2 regions of the Streptomyces sp. NPDC036822 genome follow, and region 2 is predicted to be linked to the other one. Evidence: predicted binding sites of a transcription regulator. Region 2 holds the regulator's gene; the other holds the start of a gene.

Region 1 (5,980 bases), on a different contig from region 2:
CCACGGCGAGGACGGAGATGCCGGCGCGGGCGAACGCGATCGCGTCCCCGCCGATCCCGCCGCACAGGTCGGCGACGGACCGCACCCCGAGGTCCGCGAGGCGGCGGGCCCGGTAGGTGCCCACCGAGGCCCGGGTGGACTGCTCGACGCCGTGCGGCGTGAAGTACATCCGGTACGCGTCCTCGGCGCCGAACTTCGCCACCGCGCGCTGCCGGAGCCTGGCCTGTCCGACGGCCGCCGTGACCAGCTCGGCGGGGTGGTCGCGGCGCAGCCGGGAGACGACCGCCAGCTCCTGGGCGGGGTCATGGTCGCGCAGGGAGGCGAGCAGGGTCTGGCCCTCGGGGGTGAGCAGGGCGGCGAAGGAGGCGAGGTCGGTCACCCGCCCCATTGTGCGGCCTGGCCCGGTGTGGGCCGGCCGGGGGATGGTGCGCGCGGCGCGGCGGTGTCGCGGGGGCGGGAGGGGTCGCCGCTGAAAGGATGCGGCGCCATGCAACTAGTACGACAAAAGGAACAAATGCCCCCGGGTTCCACGCCCCTCGGGCGCCTTCGGTCCGCCCGTCCCCGGCGCGCGCGCGCCGTGCGCCGCTCGGTCGGAGCGGTGCTGCTCGTGGCCGCCCTCGGCGCGGCCTGCGCCGGGCCGGTCGACGGCGCGGGCGGCGGCCCGGGATCCCCGGCGAAGGCCGCCCCCGGTCAGCCGGGCGCCCAGGCGCAGGGTGCCTCCGGCGCCCTCAACGCGTACATCGGGAAGGTCCGCGCGCAGCGGGCCGCCCGCGCGCTCGCGGCGAAGAAGTGGGGGCTCGACCGCCCTCCCCTGGAGGCCCCGGCCCCGCCCGCCGTCAAGCCGACCATCACCACCCGCAAGGGGTTCGAGACCGACGGCGAGGGGCTGCCGCCCGTCTTCACCACCGTGCCGACCAAGGAGAAGGTCGTCTTCCTGACGATCGACGACGGCGCCGAGAAGGACCCGGAGCTGCTCCGGATGATGAGCGAGCTGCGGATCCCGTACAGCGCCTTCCTCAGCGACTACCTGGTCAAGGAGGACTACGGCTACTTCGAGAAGATGCGGGACGCCGGCGTCTCCCTGCACAACCACACCCTCAACCACCGGTACATGCCCAAGCTGTCCTACTCCGAACAGAAACACGAGATCTGCGGGATGCAGGACACCATCGAGAAGCGGTACGGGAAGCGGCCGCCGCTCTTCCGCCCGCCGTACGGCAACTACGACGAGGACACGCTGCGCGCGGCCAAGGCGTGCGGCGTGAAGGCGGTCCCGCTGTGGGCGTCCGAGGCGTTCCCGGACCGGATGGAGTGGCGCGAGTGGGACCGCGACCTGCACCCCGGCGACATCATCCTCACCCACTTCCGGGGCAAGGGGGACTGGAAGGGGTCCATGGCGGACATGGTCCGCCGCGTGATGCGGACCGTCACGGCCAAGGGCTACGCCGTCGCGAAGCTGGAGGACTACGTATGACCGGGGCGCGCCGGCCGGCAGCCGCACTGGCCCTGGCCGGCGCGCTCCTCGGCGCGACGGCCTGCGCCCCGTCGGTCGATCCGTTCGAGCGTCTGGGCCGCAAGGCGGCGGAGCGGGTGGGCTCGCGGGACGGGGGCGGCGGGCCCTCGTGGTCGAACCCGCGTGCGGAACCATCAGGGCCGTCACGCCGTTCCCCGTACCGGGATCGAGACGCCACGCGGCACTGAATTGGCACTCCGCTTGACCGAGTGCTAATCGCGGTCATAGTCTCGGCTCTGGCACTCCCCACCGGAGAGTGCCAACACAGCGACAGGCAGGTCCGGCACCCGCGACGACGGATCCACCTGGTCGCCACCTCAGACAGTTAACCCCGTGAGATCTCCGAAGGGGGAGGTCGGATCGTGACGACCACCAGCTCCAAGGTTGCCATCAAGCCGCTCGAGGACCGCATTGTGGTCCAGCCGCTCGACGCCGAGCAGACCACCGCCTCTGGCCTGGTCATTCCGGACACCGCCAAGGAGAAGCCCCAGGAGGGCGTCGTCCTGGCCGTGGGCCCGGGCCGCTTCGAGAACGGCGAGCGCCTGCCGCTCGACGTGAAGACCGGCGACATCGTGCTGTACAGCAAGTACGGCGGCACCGAGGTGAAGTACAGCGGCGAGGAGTACCTCGTCCTCTCGGCTCGCGACGTGCTCGCGATCGTCGAGAAGTAGTCGGGGGTCCGGGGGGTCACCCCCGGACGACCCTTCACCGAAGCCAGATGCATTGAGCTGCGCCCCTAGACCCCGCACTGGGCGTCCGGGGGCGCGGTTCGTTTCACCAGTTTCACCACGAATTCCGAGAGGGCTGAATCGCTCCCATGGCGAAGATCCTGAAGTTCGACGAGGACGCCCGTCGCGCCCTTGAGCGCGGCGTCAACAAGCTCGCCGACACGGTGAAGGTGACGATCGGCCCCAAGGGCCGCAACGTCGTCATCGACAAGAAGTTCGGCGCCCCCACCATCACCAACGACGGCGTCACGATCGCCCGCGAGGTCGAGCTCGACGACCCGTACGAGAACCTCGGCGCCCAGCTCGTGAAGGAGGTGGCGACCAAGACCAACGACATCGCGGGTGACGGCACCACCACCGCGACCGTGCTCGCCCAGGCCCTGGTCCGCGAGGGTCTGCGCAACGTCGCCGCCGGCGCCTCCCCGGCCGCCCTGAAGAAGGGCATCGACGCCGCCGTCAAGGCCGTCTCCGACGAGCTGCTCGCCACCGCGCGCCCGATCGACGACAAGTCGGACATCGCCGCCGTCGCCGCGCTCTCCGCGCAGGACCAGCAGGTCGGCGAGCTCATCGCCGAGGCGATGGACAAGGTCGGCAAGGACGGTGTCATCACCGTCGAGGAGTCCAACACCTTCGGCCTGGAGCTCGACTTCACCGAGGGCATGGCCTTCGACAAGGGCTACCTCTCGCCGTACATGGTCACCGACCAGGAGCGTATGGAGGCCGTCCTCGACGACCCGTACATCCTGATCCACCAGGGCAAGATCTCCTCGATCCAGGACCTGCTGCCGCTCCTGGAGAAGGTCATCCAGGCCGGCTCCTCCAAGCCGCTGCTGATCATCGCCGAGGACGTCGAGGGCGAGGCCCTGTCGACCCTGGTCGTGAACAAGATCCGTGGCACCTTCAACGCCGTGGCCGTCAAGGCCCCCGGCTTCGGCGACCGCCGCAAGGCGATGCTCGGCGACATGGCCACCCTCACCGGTGCCACCGTCATCGCCGAGGAGGTCGGCCTCAAGCTCGACCAGGCCGGTCTGGACGTGCTGGGCACCGCCCGTCGCGTCACGATCTCCAAGGACGACACGGTCATCGTCGACGGCGGGGGCAACTCCGAGGACGTCAAGGGCCGCGTCAACCAGATCAAGGCCGAGATCGAGTCCACGGACTCCGACTGGGACCGCGAGAAGCTGCAGGAGCGCCTGGCGAAGCTCGCCGGCGGCGTCTGCGTCATCAAGGTCGGTGCCGCGACCGAGGTGGAGCTGAAGGAGAAGAAGCACCGTCTGGAGGACGCCATCTCCGCGACCCGCGCCGCGGTCGAGGAGGGCATCGTCTCCGGTGGTGGCTCCGCGCTCGTCCACGCCGTGAAGGTCCTGGAGGGCAACCTCGGCAAGACCGGCGACGAGGCGACCGGTGTCGCCGTCGTCCGCCGCGCCGCCGTCGAGCCGCTGCGCTGGATCGCCGAGAACGCCGGCCTGGAGGGTTACGTCATCACCTCCAAGGTCTCCGAGCTCGACAAGGGCCAGGGCTTCAACGCCGCCACCGGCGAGTACGGCGACCTGGTCAAGGCCGGCGTCATCGACCCGGTGAAGGTGACGCGCTCCGCCCTGGAGAACGCCGCCTCGATCGCCTCCCTCCTCCTCACCACCGAGACCCTCGTGGTGGAGAAGAAGGAAGAGGAGTCGGCGGACGCGGGCCACGGCCACGGCCACGGCCACTCGCACTGAGGCTGAACCACCGAGCGAACGCCGAGGCCCGGTGCCCCCGTCGCGGGGGCACCGGGCCTCGGTGCTGTTCTGCCGCTCCGCTGTTCTGCCGCTCCGCCGCGGTGCGGCGATACGCGCGCGGGCGGGAGCCTCACGCCTCGACGGCGCCGAGCTGCCCCATGAGCCCGAGCTGGTCGTACTGCCACCAGCCCTCGACGATCTTGCCGTCCTGACGGAACTGGTGGATGGTCGTACCGGTCATCGCGACCCGCATGCCGGTCGGCTGGATCCCCATGAAGTCGCCGTTGTGCGTCCCCACCCAGGTCCACCGCGTGCACACCCGGTCGCCCTCGGCGATCTGGTCCTGGACCGTGAACGAGAAGTCGAAGCCGCCCCGCCACATCTCCATCTCGCGGCGGGCCGCGTCCATGCCGATGGCGTCCTGCTCGTTCGCCGGATCGTGGTCGTGGTAGCCCTCCGCGAGGACCTCGTCGAGCGGTGGCAGCTCGCCCTCGGTGGCGATGAGCTCGAAGACCCGGCGGGACGTGGCCTTGTACATCTGCACGTCCCGCATGACGTCCAGATCCGTGAACGTCGGCATCTCGTCACAGAGCGCGACCATCTCCCGGAAGATGCGGTCCGTCTCCGGGAGCTGCGAGTTGGTCATCGCCACCTCGTAGGAGGGGAACTCGACGATCTCCACGAGATGGTCCGCATCGGAGCGGTCCTTGCCGATGACGCTGTGGGTGGCCGTCCGCTTGCCCTGGGTCTGCTCGACCCACTTGTCCATGAGCCGGTTCAGGTCCTCGAACCGGCTGGTCTTGCAATCGATGATCTGTACGAAAGTCATGGCGCCTCCCGGACCGGGTGGGACCCTTCCAGTCTAGGCTCGGCGCCTCCGGGGGGCGGATCACGCCGTGCGCGTCAGGTCCGAGGGACGCACCCGCTCCGCGAACGGCTCCCCCCGTCCGTACCGCGCCACCTCCTCCAGGGCGTGGTCCGCCAGCCGGTGCAGCTCGTTGCCGAGCGAGCCGGCGACGTGCGGGGTGAGCAGTACGTTCGGCAGGTCGTACAGCGGTGAACCGGGCGGGGGCAGCTCCGGATCCGTCACGTCCAGGACCGCCCGCAGACGGCCGGCGCGCAGCTGGACCAGCAGCGCCTCCTCGTCGACCAGAGAGCCGCGCGAGGTGTTGACGAGCGTGGCGCCGTCCGGCATCGCGGCCAGCTGCGCCGCCCCGATCATCCGCTCGGTGGAGGGGAGTTGGGGCGCGTGGACGGACACGATCGTGCTGCGCGCGCACAGGTCGTCGAGGTCCGTCTTCTCCGCGCCGAGCTCCGCCGCCTGCGCCGCGTCGACGTACGGGTCGTAGAGCAGTACCTCGAAGTCGAAGGGGCGCAGCAGCTCGATCACCCGGCGGCCGATCCGGGAGGCGCCGACCAGCCCGACCGTCCGGCGGTAGTTGCCCGTGGCCGCCGACTCGGCCGTCCAGGCGTGGTCGGCGCGGACCTCCCCGTACCGCCGCGCCGAGTCGAGGACCCGCTTCCCGGCGAAGAGGATGGCGGCGAGGGTGTACTCCGCAACGGGCAGGGCGTTGGCGGCCGCGGCGGAGCTGACGGCGAGGCCGCGTTCCCAGCAGGCGCCGGTGATGTGGTGCTTGACCGATCCGGCCGCGTGGACGACTGCCCGCAGTCGAGGGGCGCGGTCCAGGACGGCGGCGGTCAGGGGCGGCGCGCCCCAGCAGGTGAGCAGGATCTCGGCCTCGGCGAGGGCCGCGGCGACCCGGGGCGTCGGCGCGTCCAGGTCGTGGGCGACGAGGAGCGGGTCGGTACGGGCCAGGGCGGCGAGGCGCGCCCGGTGGGCGCCGGTCAGCAGCCGCTCGGCGACGCCGGGGCCCATGCAGAGCAGGAGCGAGGGCCGGTCGTCGGGGTGGCCGGGAGGTCGGGGCATCGGGGGGTGGGGCATCGCGGGTCGTGTGCTCCTCACTTGACGCTGCCGGCGGTCAGACCCGCCTTCCAGTGGCGCTGGAGGGAGACGAAGGCGA
Region 2 (5,980 bases):
GGGGCCGGGTCCGTGCCGTGGCCTGCGACGTTTTCCGGCTACTTCCTAGCGGCCGTTGAACGCGTCCTTCAGGCGCGAGAACAGCCCCTGCTGCCCCGGCTGGAACTGCCCGGTCGGGCGCTCCTCGCCGCGCAGCTTGGCCAGTTCGCGCAGCAGGCGCTCCTGCTCCGGGTCCAGCTTCGACGGCGTCATGACCTCGACGTGCACGATCAGGTCGCCGCGCCCGCCACCGCGCAGGTGCGTGATGCCGCGCCCGTGCAGCGGGATCGACTGCCCGGACTGCGTGCCCGGGCGGATGTCGACCTCCTCGATGCCGTCGAGCGTCTGCAGCGGCACCTTCGTGCCGAGCGCGCCCGCCGTCATCGGGATCGTGACCGTGCAGTGCAGGTCGTCACCGCGCCGCTGGAAGGTCTCGTGCGGGACCTCGTGGATCTCGACGTACAGGTCACCGGCCGGGCCGCCGCCGGGGCCGACCTCGCCCTCGCCGGCCAGCTGGATGCGGGTGCCGTTGTCGACACCGGCCGGGATCTTCACCGTCAGCGTGCGACGGGAGCGGACCCGCCCGTCGCCCGCGCACTCCGGGCAGGGGGTCGGGACGACCGTTCCGAAGCCCTGGCACTGGGGGCACGGCCGCGAGGTCATGACCTGGCCCAGGAAGGAACGGGTCACCTGGGACACCTCACCGCGGCCGCGGCACATGTCACAGGTCTGCGCGGAGGTGCCGGGCGCGGCGCCCTCGCCGGAGCAGGTCGTACAGACGACCGCCGTGTCGACCTGGATGTCCTTGGTCGTACCGAAGGCGGCCTCGTTGAGGTCGATCTCCAGACGGATCATGGCGTCCTGGCCGCGGCGGGTGCGCGAGCGCGGTCCGCGCTGCGACGCCGTGCCGAAGAACGCGTCCATGATGTCGGAGAAGTTCCCGAAGCCGCCCTGGCCGAAGCCGCCGGCTCCACCGCCACCGCCCGAGGCGGACAGCGGGTCGCCGCCGAGGTCGTAGACCTGCTTCTTCTGCGGGTCCGACAACACCTCGTAGGCGGCGTTGATCTCCTTGAAGCGCTCCTGCGTCTTCGGATCGGGATTGACATCCGGGTGCAGCTCGCGAGCGAGCCGACGGAATGCCTTCTTGATCTCGTCCTGGGACGCGTCGCGGCGCACGCCGAGTACGGCGTAGTAGTCCGTGGCCACTTACGACTCCGCCAGGATCTGTCCGACGTAACGTGCCACTGCGCGTACCGCTCCCATCGTTCCGGGGTAGTCCATGCGGGTCGGTCCGACCACGCCGAGTTTGGCGACTGCCTCGTCGCCCGAACCGTAGCCGACCGCGACGACGGACGTGGAGGTGAGCCCCTCGTGGGCGTTCTCGTGCCCGATCCGTACGGTCATGCCCGAGTCCTTGGCCTCGCCGAGCAGCTTGAGGAGCACGACCTGCTCCTCGAGTGCTTCCAGCACCGGCCTGATCGTCAGGGGGAAGTCGTGCCCGAAGCGGGTGAGATTGGCGGTGCCGCCGATCATCAGCCGTTCCTCGTGCTCTTCCACCAGGGTTTCCAGCAGGGTCGCGAGCACCGTCGAGACCGTGCCCCGGTCCTCCGTCTCCTCGAAGGACTCCGGGAGATCCTGCACCAGCTGCGGCACGTCCGCGAAACGGCGGCCGACGACCCGGCTGTTGAGCCGGGCCCGCAGATCCGCCAGCGAGGTCTCGCCGAACGGCGCCGGGCAGTCGATCACCCGCTGCTCGACCCGGCCGGTGTCCGTGATCAGGACCAGCATCAGGCGGGCGGGAGCCAGCGAGAGCAGCTCCACGTGCCGGACGGTCGAACGGGTCAGCGACGGGTACTGCACGACGGCGACCTGGCGGGTCAGCTGCGCGAGCAGGCGGACCGTGCGGCCCACGACGTCGTCGAGGTCCACGGCGCCGTCGAGGAAGTTGTGGATGGCGCGCCGCTCGGGCGTCGACAGCGGCTTGACGCCGGCCAGCCGGTCGACGAAGAGGCGGTAGCCCTTGTCGGTCGGGATGCGGCCGGCGCTGGTGTGGGGCTGGGCGATGTAGCCCTCGTCCTCCAGGACGGCCATGTCGTTGCGCACCGTGGCGGGTGACACGCCGAGCTTGTGGCGCTCCGTGAGCGCCTTGGAGCCCACCGGCTCCTCCGTCCCGACATAGTCCTGGACGATGGCGCGCAGCACCTCGAGTCTGCGTTCGCTGAGCATGTCGCACACCTCCAGCTGTCGATCCGGTTGCTCCGTGTTTGGCACTCGCCCTGTTCGAGTGCCAGGAAACCCCCGGCAAGTGTACGGCGGCGGGCGTCACTCCAGGCAAGGAGGCCGTGCCCGAGCCGCCTCGTGGCCACCGCGTGGCCGTGCCGTGGCCGTGCCGTGGTCCCGCCGTGGCCGACCCGTGGCCGCGCTGTGGCCGCCACCCGGCCGCCCCGTGGCTCCGTCGTAGCGGATAGCGTCGCCGTATGGACGTCGGTTGGGAAGAGTTCGGCTGGGAGCGGCTCGCGGACGGGGTGGGGCGGCGGCGGCTGCCCGGCTGGGACGCCACGGTGGGTCTGGTGCTCGGCACGAGGTCGGTCCTCTTGTACGACACGGGTTCCACGCTCCGGGAGGGCGGGGAGCTGCGGTGTCAGGTGGAGAGCATGACCGGCCGCAAGGTGACGCACATCGCACTGAGCCACCCTCACTTCGATCATGTTTTCGGCACCGCGGCGTTCTCGGGGGCGGAGGTCTTCGGGGCGGTGGGCGTCGACGACCTGCTGCGGCGGGAACGGCAGGCGCTGCGGGCGGACGCGGTGCACCACGGGGTCGACGAGGCGGCGGCGACGGAGGCGGCCGACACCCTGGTGGCGCCGCGCCACACGGTGTCCGGGGAGTGGACGCTGGACCTGGGCGGCCGGCAGGTGCTGCTGGCCAACGTGGGTCCCGGTCACTCGGGGCACGATCTGGTGCTCCTCGTCCCCGGCGTCCCGGAGATCGTGTTCTGCGGCGACCTGGTGGAGGAGTCCGGCGAGCCGCAGGCCGGGCCGGACGCCATCGGCTCGCAGTGGCCGGCGGCGCTCGACCGGCTGCTGCGGCTGGGCGGGGAGGACGCCGTGTACGTCCCGGGGCACGGGGCAGTCGTGGACGCGGCGTTCGTGCGGACGCAGCGCAATGAGCTGGCACGGCGCTTCGGAGTGTCATAACGTCGCGCGAATGCGGAGCTACAACCCCGATCTCACGCCCCCGTGGAAGAAGCCGGCCCCCGTACCGGAGGTGCCGGCGGACGTCGACCTCGTCGTGGAGGAGGTGTCGACGGGCTTCTGCGGGGCGGTGATCCGCTGCGAGGCGGGCACGGTGACCCTGGAGGACCGCTTCGGCAAGCACCGGGTCTTCCCGATGGAACCGCGTGGCTTCCTCCTCGAGGGCCGCGTGGTCACTCTCGTCCGGCCCGCCGCGGGCGCGCCGGTCCGGCCCGCCCGTACGGCCTCAGGTTCGATCGCGGTGCCGGGCGCCCGGGCCCGGGTCGCGCGCGCCGGGCGCATCTACGTGGAGGGCCGCCACGACGCCGAACTGGTGGAGCGGGTGTGGGGCGACGACCTGCGCATCGAGGGCGTGGTCGTGGAGTACCTGGAGGGCGTCGACGACCTTCCCGCCATCGTCGCCGACTTCGGACCGGCGCCGGACGCCCGGCTCGGCGTCCTGGTGGACCACCTGGTCGAGGGCTCGAAGGAGTCCCGTATCGCGGCCCGCGTGTCGTCGCCGGACGTCCTGGTCGTCGGCCACCCGTACATCGACGTGTGGGAGGCGGTGAAGCCGTCCTCCGTCGGCATCCCGGCCTGGCCGGTGGTCCCCAGGGGCCAGGACTGGAAGACGGGCGTGTGCCGCGCCCTCGGCTGGCCGGAGAACACGGGCGCGGCCTGGCAGCACATCCTGTCGAAGGTCCGCTCGTACAAGGACCTGGAACCGGCGCTGCTCGGCAGGGTCGAGGAACTGATCGACTTCGTGACGGCGCCGTAGCCCGCTTCAGGGCGACGGGGGGCGCCGGTCCGCCCCGCCGGGCGGACCGGGCCGGCGGACGCTCCTCCCCTAGTCCACCAGGTCCCGCACCACCGCGTCCGCGAGGAGACGGCCCCGGAGGGTGAGGACCGCGCGGCCGGCGGCGTAGGGCTCGGCGGCGAGGAGGCCGTCGGCCAGTGCCTTGCGGGCCGCGGCGAGCCCCGCCGGCCGCAGGAGCGCGAGCTCGACGCCCTCCCGGAGGCGCAGCTCCAGGAGGACCCGCTCCACGCGCCGGTCCTCCGCCGACAGGATCTCGCGCCCCGCCCCCGGGGAGCGTCCCTCCGCCAGCGCAGCGGCGTACGCGCCCGGGTGCTTGACGTTCCACCACCGCACACCGCCCACGTGGCTGTGCGCGCCCGGCCCCGCGCCCCACCAGTCGGCGCCGCGCCAGTACAGCTCGTTGTGCAGGCAGCGCCCGGCCTCGGACGTGGCCCAGTTCGAGACCTCGTACCACGCGAAGCCGGCCTCGGCGAAGACGGCGTCCGCGATCAGATAACGGTCCGCGTGCACGTCGTCGTCGGTCATCGGCACCTCTCCGCGCCGGATCCGCCGCGCCAGCTGCGTGCCCTCCTCCACGATCAGCGCGTAGGCGCTGACGTGGTCGGGGCCGGCGCCGATCGCCGCGTCGAGCGAGGCCCGCCAGTCGTCGTCGGTCTCGCCCGGCGTGCCGTAGATCAGATCGAGGTTGACGTGCTCGAAGCCGGCGGCCCGCGCCTCCGCGACGCACGCCTCGGGGCGTCCGGGCGTGTGCGTCCGGTCCAGGACCTTCAGGACGTGCTGCCGCGCGCTCTGCATCCCGAAGGAGACGCGGTTGAACCCGCCCTCGCGCAGCTCCGCCAGATACGCCGGGTCCACCGATTCCGGGTTCGCCTCGGTCGTCACCTCGGCGTCGTCGGCGAGCCCGAACTCGTCCCGGATCGCGCCCAGCATCCGCACGAGGTCCGCGGCGGCGAGCAGCGTCGGCGTCCCGCCGCCCACGAAGACGGTCCGCACCGGCCGGGGGTCGTCGCCGAGCACCTTCCGGGCGAGCCTGATCTCCTCGACGACCTGCTCGGCGTAGTTGTCACGGGAGGCGAGCACGCCCCCGCTGCCGCGCAGCTCGCTCGCGGTGTAGGTGTTGAAGTCGCAGTACCCGCAGCGCGTCGCGCAGTAGGGCACGTGCAGATAGAACCCGAGGGGCCGCTCGGCCGCCCCTTCCAGGGCGTGCGCGGGCAGCGCCCCGGTCTCGGGCATGGGCTCACCATCGGGCAGTACGGAAGGCATGGACCCATTGTCCCGTACCGCCCGAGGTGGACCGTCGGCCTGTGGACGACCGGGCTCCTGTGGAGAACCCGGTCACCCCGGAGACTGGCCCCGGCTCCGCGGCCCCGGCCCCACGCGGGCCAGGCCCCACGCGAATCAGGCCCGCGCGGGTCAGGCCTCGCGCGACCCCGCGTACATGTCCTCGATGAGGTGCTGGTACGTGCGCTCCACCACGGGCCGCTTCATCTTCAGGCTCGGCGTGAGTTCGCCGTGCTCGACGTCGAGGTCGCGCGGCAGGAGACGGAACTTCTTGATCGTCTGCCAGCGCTGCAGGCCCTCGTTGAGGCGGTCGACGTAGCCCTGGACCAGCTTCTCGGTCTCGGGAGCGGCGACGACCTCCGCGTAGGACTTGCCGCCGAGGCCCTGCTCAGCCGCCCAGCCGAGGATGGCGGGCTCGTCGAGGGCGATGAGCGCGCTGCAGTAGTTGCGGTCGGCACCGAGGACCACGATGTTGGAGACGAACGGGCAGACGGCCTTGAACTGGCCCTCGACCTCGGTCGGCGCGATGTACTTTCCGCCCGACGTCTTGAACAGGTCCTTCTTGCGGTCGGTGATCCGCAGGTAGCCGTCGGCCGACAGCTCGCCGATGTCGCCGGTGTGGAACCAGCCGTCCGGCTCCAGGACCTCGGCCGTCTTCTCCGGCAGGCCG

What was found. Region 2 encodes HrcA, which represses chaperone genes, less so after heat shock. Its sites were predicted from a motif close to TTNGCACTCNGNNNNNCNGAGTGCNAA; they were not measured.
Region 1: groES (co-chaperone GroES) is a predicted target of HrcA. The motif match lies at 1,703-1,729, and genes of this name have one in related genera.

What each region holds. Positions count from the first base shown of each region.
Region 1 covers NZ_JBVJPY010000006.1:30,004-35,983, reverse strand. Annotated here, with positions in the region: gene ACZ68P_RS15880 (THUMP-like domain-containing protein) at 1-388, opposite strand, end outside; gene ACZ68P_RS15875 (polysaccharide deacetylase family protein) at 488-1,474, shown strand; gene groES (co-chaperone GroES) at 1,876-2,184, shown strand; gene groL (chaperonin GroEL) at 2,331-3,959, shown strand; gene ACZ68P_RS15860 (ester cyclase) at 4,090-4,788, opposite strand; gene ACZ68P_RS15855 (hydroxyacid dehydrogenase) at 4,849-5,901, opposite strand; gene ACZ68P_RS15850 (carbohydrate ABC transporter permease) at 5,919-5,980, opposite strand, start outside.
Region 2 covers NZ_JBVJPY010000001.1:775,778-781,757, forward strand. Annotated here, with positions in the region: gene dnaJ (molecular chaperone DnaJ) at 46-1,185, opposite strand; gene hrcA (heat-inducible transcriptional repressor HrcA) at 1,186-2,205, opposite strand; gene ACZ68P_RS03625 (MBL fold metallo-hydrolase) at 2,457-3,176, shown strand; gene ACZ68P_RS03630 (DUF3097 domain-containing protein) at 3,187-3,990, shown strand; gene hemW (radical SAM family heme chaperone HemW) at 4,060-5,292, opposite strand; gene ACZ68P_RS03640 (AMP-dependent synthetase/ligase) at 5,443-5,980, opposite strand, start outside.